Regions from separate parts of the Bacteroides sp. QWL-09 genome, predicted to be linked through region 2. Evidence: riboswitches for the same ligand, from Rfam matches in the RefSeq annotation. Region 2 holds a riboswitch; the other holds the start of a gene.
The links. Region 2 has a riboswitch for fluoride ahead of AC4PG5_RS07265 (Hsp70 family protein). Riboswitches for the same ligand answer to the same signal wherever they lie in the genome.
Positions count from the first base shown of each region.

Region 1: it holds a riboswitch for fluoride, as region 2 does, so the genes downstream of both, AC4PG5_RS03165 (TonB-dependent receptor) here and AC4PG5_RS07265 (Hsp70 family protein) in region 2, are expected to answer to the same signal.

Region 1 covers NZ_CM178748.1:802,578-807,070, reverse strand. Annotated here, with positions in the region: gene AC4PG5_RS03165 (TonB-dependent receptor) at 1-1,951, opposite strand, end outside; fluoride riboswitch at 2,158-2,218, opposite strand; gene AC4PG5_RS03160 (sulfatase-like hydrolase/transferase) at 2,373-3,872, shown strand; gene AC4PG5_RS03155 (AraC family transcriptional regulator) at 4,231-4,493, shown strand, end outside.
Region 2 covers NZ_CM178748.1:1,864,804-1,869,296, reverse strand. Annotated here, with positions in the region: gene AC4PG5_RS07275 (N-acetylmuramoyl-L-alanine amidase family protein) at 50-1,120, shown strand; gene pncB (nicotinate phosphoribosyltransferase) at 1,325-2,506, opposite strand; fluoride riboswitch at 2,635-2,696, shown strand; gene AC4PG5_RS07265 (Hsp70 family protein) at 2,900-4,138, shown strand; gene AC4PG5_RS07260 (acyl-[acyl-carrier-protein] thioesterase) at 4,230-4,493, opposite strand, start outside.

The DNA of each region.
Region 1 (4,493 bases), 1.1 Mb from region 2:
TTCCACGACCCAAGTTCTGAGTCACCCCGTTTAAAACATCCCATTGATAGGGGTCGCGGACATAAACACGTGTAAACGGATCCCAGATCGTCTTATAATATCCCGCCAAGAACAGGCTTCCACTATTCCAAGAAGCCTTATAAGCCATCTCCATCACCTCAGTAAACTGTGGTTTCAAATAAGGATTTCCCGTTTTCAAGATTTCAGGATCATCATATTTCGGGAAAGGTCTTAAGTCAAACTCTCCGGGACGATCCACTCTCCGATTATAGAACAGAGAAATCTTATGTGCATCGGTCAGGCGGAAAGAGATCCTCACATTGGGGAACAAATTCAACCGAGTGTCCGCACGTTCACTTTTATAATATTGATTCATCGGATCCACTCGATAGTCCGTCACAGCCTTCTCGGCACGCACTCCCGCTTCGACATCCACATATTTCGATTCAAAGACATAATTGGCATACCAAGCATAGATATCCTCCTGATAGTCCGACCATCGTCCCAAGTTGGGATCCAGAATCGAGTTCTCACCCGGGAACAAGTTGTAAGTGATCGGGATAGAACGCCATTGCATCTTAGTACCCGCTTCAAGGCGACCGTTAAACAACGGCTTCACATAATCCACTTTCAGTGCGGCAATCTTCTCTTTAGCCACAAGTCTCGTCTCGTCGGTCGAATTTCTAAACTCGCTCAAGTCCGTGAATGGGAACACCTCGTCCTCCACCCCATGCGTATAAAGAAATGACGCCTCCAAGACATGTCCGGCTTGAGCAAACTGATGCTTATAAGCCGCCTGATAATTCATCGCCCAAGTGCGTTCATCCTCAGCCCACGTCCAGAATCGCTTACGTCCCCCTCCGTCGAGATAATCATAAGGCACATGTCCCCGATCGATGTGATATTCATCCTCAAACAAGGCAAAGAAAGTCAGCTGATCATTCTTTCCCATCCACCAATCCAATCCGAGTTTAACCGTGTATTGTTGTTGCTCACGGTTCTCGAGGAACTGGGACAACAGATCGCGACTCCCATTCGTATATCGACGAGTGGTGAACTCATTCGAGTTGACCTTCTTCCGGAACATAGCATCCGATTGCAAGAACAAATTAATCTTATTGGTCCGGTAGTTCAGATTCACACTCGGACTATATTTCGGTGTAAACGAATATTTATCCATGATATCCGGCAGATTATCCTTTCGTTTGGTCAGCTCTCCCAAGCCAAAGTTAAATCCGGCTTCACCGTTTAGCCCCTCCTTCTTTTCCTCCTTATAGATGATGTTGATGATCCCCGCCATACCTTGGGCATCGTACTTCGCCGACGGGTTATTGATCACCTCAATACGATCCACATGCGCGGCAGAGATATTATCCAATCCCTTCTGGTTGCCAAATCCCGTTAAAGACGACTGTTGTCCGTCGATCAGCACCACCACCTTGTCACTGCCCCTAAGGAGCACCTTTCCCTCTCGGTCGACCGTCACCCCGGGCAAGTTACGCATCACTTCAAGTACCGAACCGCCGGCCTGAGCAATGTTATCCACTACATTGAACGTTTTCTTTTCCAGCTTCCCCGAAACCATGTTAGCCTGTCCCTCGACCACCACTTCACCAATCGAAGCCACCTCTTCCGAGACCGGTATAGTCCCCATATCGTAAATATGGTTCACCTCACCGATATTTACCTTCAGACTATCAGTACGATAGCCCACACATGAGAACCTAAACCGATAGCTCCCCTTTTTAAGATCATTCACGGTAAACCGTCCATGGGTATTCGTTACCACACCCCTCACAAAGGTACCGGCATGATTCACAACTGCGATAGAAACATATTCCAGCGGAGATTTAGATGTTTTGTCGATCACTCTGCCGGAAACCACCGACTGACCATAAACGGTCGTGCACCATCCGCAGAGCATAAGAATAATAAATAAATGCGTTTTCATTTTATATAAGATGTTGAATTTGTATTGATCCTTTCATTTGGACATGAGAGATCCGTGCAAGAGATTACCCCTCACAACAGAGATAAAGAAAGGTCCGTCACGGGAATTTATCCAGTAGACAACCCAAAAGAATAAAAAGTCGGCATTTGCCACAAACGTCGATAAAAAGCCGACACAACTCACGATCCATAATCCTTTAAGATTAGAATGACGTAGGAGCCATCAGCTTGTTTGCGGTTTCAGGGAGGTTCCATTCCCTATATTAAGAGACTACAAAAGTAGCCTTTTTTTTTCAAAAAGAAACGAGAAGATTCGCAATCCAAATCATTTTTCTGTTAAATACATTAAAAAAACGACTTCTTTTCGGGGGGATCTCGCTAGTGATCTGTATTAATAAGTGTAGACAGAAAATAAATCTATTATGAAACCACTTCTTTATCTTCTAAGTAGCGCAACTGCACTTTCGGCATTCGCCCAAAAGAGTCCCGATCGTTCGAAAAAAGTTGCCGACAAAACTCATCCGAATGTAGTCGTCATTGTAGCCGACGACCTAGGATATGGTGACCTGAGTTGTTATGGTGCCAAACGGTTACAAACTCCGGGGATGGATCGCATCGCCAACGAAGGCATTCGCTTCACGCAAGGCTATTGCACGGCCGCCACATCGACGCCGAGCCGTTACTCCCTCCTCACCGGTTGCTACCCCTGGTCGAACCCCCAAGCGCGCATTCTTCCGGGTAATGCTGCACTGATCATCGACACTCAAGCCATCACCCTACCTAAAGTCATGCAACGAGCAGGCTACGTCACCGGCACCATCGGCAAATGGCATTTGGGGTTGGGCAACGGATCGATCGACTGGAACCGCCCCGTCTATCCCGGAGCTTCGGAAGTCGGATACGACTACTCCTTCGTCCAAGCGGCCACCAACGACCGTGTCCCGTGTGTCTTCCTCGAAAACAATGCAGTGATCGGATTAGATCCGGCCGATCCCCTCTATGTCAACTACCGGAAAAACTTCGAAGGTGAACCCACCGGAGCCGATCACCCGGAACTCTTACGCATGCATCCCAGTGTAGGACATGCCGGATCCATCGTCAACGGTGTGCCCCGTATCGGATTCCAGAAGGGGGGCAAGTCCGCTTTATGGCGCGACGAAGATATGGCCGAGCTCTTCCTGCGCAAAGCCCAACAGTTTGTCGAGACCCATCAAGACCAACCTTTCTTCCTCTACTACGGGCTACACCAGCCTCATGTGCCCCGCGTTCCCAACGAACGCTTCGTGGGTAAGTCGGGTATGGGACCTCGTGGAGATGTGATTCTCGAAGCCGACTGGTGCGTCGATGAGTTTTTAAAGACCCTCGACCGGTTGGGACTAACCGAGAACACCATTGTCATCTTTACGAGCGATAACGGTCCGGTACTCGACGACGGTTACCAAGATCAAGCCGAAGAGCTCGTTGGTGACCATCGTCCGGCAGGCGAACTACGCGGTTGGAAGACCACCCTCTACGAAGGTGGCACACGCATCCCTTTCATGCTCCGTTGGCCGGCTAAAGTCAAGCCACAGACCTCCGATCGTATGGTCTGCCAGATGGACCTCTTAGCCTCGTTCGCCCATTTCTTAAAAGTGCCCTATACTGAAACACTCGACAGTCAAAACACCTTCAAGACCTTCCTCGGACAGAAAGGCAAGGGACGTGAAGCGCTCGTCATCGAAGGATATTCCAATTACGCCTACCGCGAAGGCGACTGGGCATTGATTCCCCCACACGGCAAGACGAAACACTACGAGCTCTACAACCTATCCGATGATCTCGGTCAGCACCTCAATGTGGCCGACCAGCATCCTCAGATTCTGAAACGTCTCATCGATCGTTTCGAGTATATCAGCCGTCACACGAACAAACAGACAAAATAAATTTCAGACTGATCGGCCAAACAGTAGAACAGATGCGTTTTTAACCGACTAACATCTGATCATTTTCATCTAACAAAAAATCGGTTGAATCTTCTTATAAGATTCAACCGATTTTAGTTTTCACAGTCCACAGCCACTTCACAGATTCGACTGCGCCAAACACCTATCTCATGTTATCAAGTCGTACTGTCGTTAAAAAGCTCTTATTCAATTCTGCGATCTGTAGCATGTCGGTATGGTCCCAAATCATTCCATTAGATGGATTATTCTACTTTCTTTCCAAAAAAGAGAGAGATAAAATTGATAATTAAAAACAAGACTTTATTTTTGTAATCGAATGATCAAATAATCGCATAAAATGATAAAGCGTAAAGATGGATTTTTAGGTGAGCGTTCCCTTGTTCTTCCGGCAAAAGTTATATCTGAGCTAGAAAACGACCGACTAGCACGAGTCCTACATATCACCGATATTGGTTACTATCCAAATGCAAAACATCACTTTAGAGAAAGAGACATCACAATTCCTCAATACATCCTGATCTATTGCGTGGAAGGAAAAGGTTGGTTTAAGGTCAACAACAAGCGTACAGAAGTTGAAGCAAACCACTGCTTTGTTTTGCC
Region 2 (4,493 bases):
CCGACGAAATAGTGAAATGATCATCCTTTAAACAGATTCCCAATCTATTATGAATAATAAACGTTATCTATTTTTTTGCTTAGCTCTCATATGTTTCTTCTCTGCTTCATTCGCCCAACAGAAAGCCCAACCGAAGGCAGGCGATGGGGTTTCTACTTTTTTGTTGCGTTATAATCGTTCTCCCAAGAAATATTATCAAGATTTCATGGAGTTGAATAAATCGAAATTAACTAAAGATGGAGGGTTGAAGCTTGGTGTGACTTACCTTATCCCTCCGGCTAAGTCGGATAAGGAAACCTCTTCTTTGAGCAAAAATAGCAAAAATAAGTCAGATAAGAAAGACGATAGTTCGCGAAAAGGGAAATCGATACCGAGAAAGAGTCATGTCGACGAACCGCTTTTTGGCCCGTCGAACCGGAAGTTTAAAGTGGCATCCAGACGATTGGAAGGAGCCTGCTTCTATGTGGTCAGTGGACATGGAGGCCCTGATCCCGGAGCGATAGGACGTGCGGGGAAATATGAACTTCATGAAGATGAATATGCCTATGATATTGCCTTGCGTCTAGCCTATTTTTTAATGCAGGAAGGTGCCGAAGTACGTATCATTATTCAAGATGAAAAAGATGGTATTCGAAATGAATCGTACCTCACCAATAGTAAACGAGAAACGTGCATGGGAGAACCGATTCCTTTAAATCAAGTGCAACGTTTGAAGCAACGTTGTGCGGCGATCAATGCCAGCTATCGAAAAGATCGAAAGAACTACAATTATTGTCGTGCAATTTTCCTCCATGTGGATAGCCGTAGTAAGGGTAAACAAACGGATGTGTTCTTTTATCATTCGAATCGTAAATCGGAAAGTAAACGTTTGGCTTATACGATGAAAGACCTTTTTGAATCGAAATACGACAAGCATCAACCGAACAGAGGATTTACAGGTACGGTCGGTCCACGTAATTTATTTGTACTCTCTAATACGACTCCGGCTTCTGTTTTTGTAGAACTTGGAAACATCCAAAATGAGTTTGATCAGCGGCGATTGGTGATGAATTCTAATCGACAGGCTTTAGCGAAGTGGTTGATGGAAGGATTCTTAAAAGATTTTTCAAAGAAAAAATAAGCTTTCTGTGAACAATACCAGATAGCACTTGTTATATAGTTGTAAAAATACCTGAGCGAATTGTATATATGTGAATATTTATGATTAGTACATATACTGTTTTTATGGTATAGACAGGTAAGATTGCATAGTAGTTTTGTCGTGTTTTATTTTGTGTTTGTGTTGTGACGGTACTCCGATGGGAATCGAGGTACCGTTTTATTTTTAGTCATTCCACAAATTCATTTGTCGCAGCTCGTGCAGGCAAGTCTCAATGTTCTCGGGGGTACCGGTATGCTTGCCATTATCGTCCGAGAGTTTCACGCACTCTTTCCATTCTTGATGACCATTCATCTTACACTGCGAAAGTTTCATGACAATATTCGAAGGCTTGAATCCGGTATCGTTGGTCAGGTTTGTGCCGATACCGAAGCCACAGCGTATTTTGCCTTCACAATACTGTTTGATCTGAACCGCTTTCTCAAAATCCAATCCGTTACTAAAGATGATAGTCTTGGTGGTCGGATCGATGCCAAACGATTGGTAGCGGTCAATTAGCTTATCGATAAATTGATATTCATTTCCTGAGTCACATCGTACGCCGTCGAAAAGTTTAGCTTGTTTTCGACTGAGGTTAGTAAGGAACATGTCTGAGGTGTAGGTGTCGGAGAGGGCAATGCCTAAATCTCCATCGTATACGTTTACCCAGTTCTCGAGCGCCATATAATTGGCATGTTTGTAGCCGAATTGCGCGCCATGAAACATAAACCATTCGTGAGGATGGGTACCCATCATCTTGATTTGGTATTTCATAGCGAAATAACAGTTTGACGTGCCGGTGCAGAAGGGAGCTTCTTGTTTTAAGGTCTTGATCACAACGTCCTGCACATCGAATGAAAAGCGTCGGCGAGTGCCGAACTCAGAGAACGACAGATGATGGAGATTCGATAAATGGATTTTCTCGATCAACTTTGATTCCACCGCTTTCAGGTCGGCCCTATGTTGGTGGTAACGATTACGTACTTCCGAGATTAGGGCCAAAAGAGGAACTTCATAAAGAGTTGCTTTATAGAGTAGGTCGGTGACTTCGAGATGCAAATGATGGTTCTCGTCGAGCGATAGGGCAATCTTTTCAGGATTAAAACGGAAGGAAGAAAGCCATTCCCAATAAACACGTGGTACAAACCGACAGTTGGTGATCATGTAGTTCATCTCTTCTTCGCTGAGGCATAGGGTCGATAATCGATCGATTTCGCTTTTTAATTCTTCAAGAAACGCCTTCGAATAGATGGTTTCGTCCCGGTCGGTGAAGCTGAAAGTACCTATAGCATTAGGGAAGAGTTTAATATATGCATATGAGGTCGTGAACTTATATAAGTCTGTATCGAGTATGGTATGAATCATGATTCTTTCTTTTTTTCTAACGGTAAATGGTGCAAATTTACGACTTCTAATTTAAATAATCATGATTTGTACGGAATAACCGTTTTCCTTTTGTTGAGTGATGGATTGGATTTTTGGGCAAAAAAATGTAATTTTGCAGCGGCTATGGTATTAGCCTTGAACCGCTGCATAAGCTGATGATACCTACGTAATATGTGTATTCAATCATATATCAGTTTATTATATGTCTATATCACTTTTTATCAACTCCTTTAATCTTATTTTTTTTAGTCTTGCTATTAAGCTTGTGTCTGACATGAGCCGGGTTTCTCTTTCTTTTTATGGAGGGGAGTACTTACGGTCAAGAGGCGGTATTCTCTTTTTTTAATGAACATGAATAATTGAGGTAAATAAATCATGAATGAAACGACTATAACGTGTGGGCTCGACTTTGGAACGTCGAACTCCGTGATCTCTTTGGTCGATCGGTCGACCGGTCGGGAATTATATACTTACGATGATCGATCGATTTTGTATTTTCCTGAAACGAACGATCTGACCTATTATGTGGGTAAGGAAGCCCAAGAGCATTATGTGAAAGAGGGGATGAGAGGCCGGTTGCTGAAATCGGTTAAGACTCTTTTGAAGCAAGATAAATTTTTATTTACTTGGATTTGTGGAAAGCGGGTAACGCCCGACCAGTTGGCGATGTTTATCATTAAGCATATGAAGGAGAAGGCGGAGGCGTTTTTAGGTTCATCGATCACCGAAGTGGTATTAGGGCGACCGGCTATTTTTTCAGAAGATGCCGCTCAAGAAGCGATTGCCGTAAAGCGGTTGATGATGGCTGCACGGGCTGCCGGATTTACTTCTGTGCGCCTGCAATTGGAACCAATTGCGGCTGCTTTTAGCTACGAGATGCAACTGAGTCGTCCCGAACGGGTTTTGGTGGCCGACTTTGGTGGGGGTACTTCCGATTTTACCATCATGAACCTTTCACCCGAAGGGCGTAAGAAGGGCGACCGTATCGATGATATTGTTGGAAATAGTGGAGTTTATATCGGGGGAGATCTTTTTGATTCGGAACTGATGTGGCATAAGGTTACCCCTCATCTGGGACGTGGAGTTACTTATCGCTCTTACGATAAAGAGATTGAGATCCCTTTGGCTATTTTCCACGAGTTGAAGCGTTGGGAACGTAGCTTTTTGTTGAAAGGGAGTAAATCGCGTTCATCACTCGATAGTTATTATTTTCATTCGGGGAATCATCCGTTGATTGATAATCTACGGACGTTGATCGATCAGAATTATACTTACTCGTTGTTTAAAAGTATCGAGCAGAGTAAGATGGGGCTCTCGGATGGAGAAACGTCACGCCTAACATTCGTTCAGCCGGATCTAAGAGTCGAAGATGTGGTGGAGCGTCACCACTTTGGCGAGATGATCGCTCGGCATATTGAGGAGATTGACCGTTGTATGGTAAGCCTATTTGAGAAGACAGGGGTGACTTTCGATGAGATCGATTCGGTGTTTATCACTGGTGGTAGTAGTTTTGTACATCCTGTCCGACAGTTACTCTACGATCGTTTTACAACAGATCGGGTTCGTCTAGGTGATGCCTTTAATAGCGTGGCCTATGGATTAGCACTCAACTGATGAGGATCGTTTGAATTAAAAGGGTCATTTCCATACTCAGTTGTGAGCGTAAGAAATGACCCTTTTAATTTATTAGATTGTGAGTATGCTATTATTCGAATGCAAACTTGCAGCGACAAACGACTTCGCCTGCCTCTTTCCTAATCTCAATATAGAAGGCTTGCGTACCGATCTCTTCTTTGTAAAACAGTAGACGATCGCCATACGACGATTCTGCAGCATAAGCAATTTCCAGTCGTTTGAGTTCATGATGATCGAACATCTCCAGAGGCACCATGTTCAGGGCATGTTCAATGTATTTGATGCTGTTAACATGGCCGTTGATGTCGAGATCGGAGTACATCACTTTGTGCTC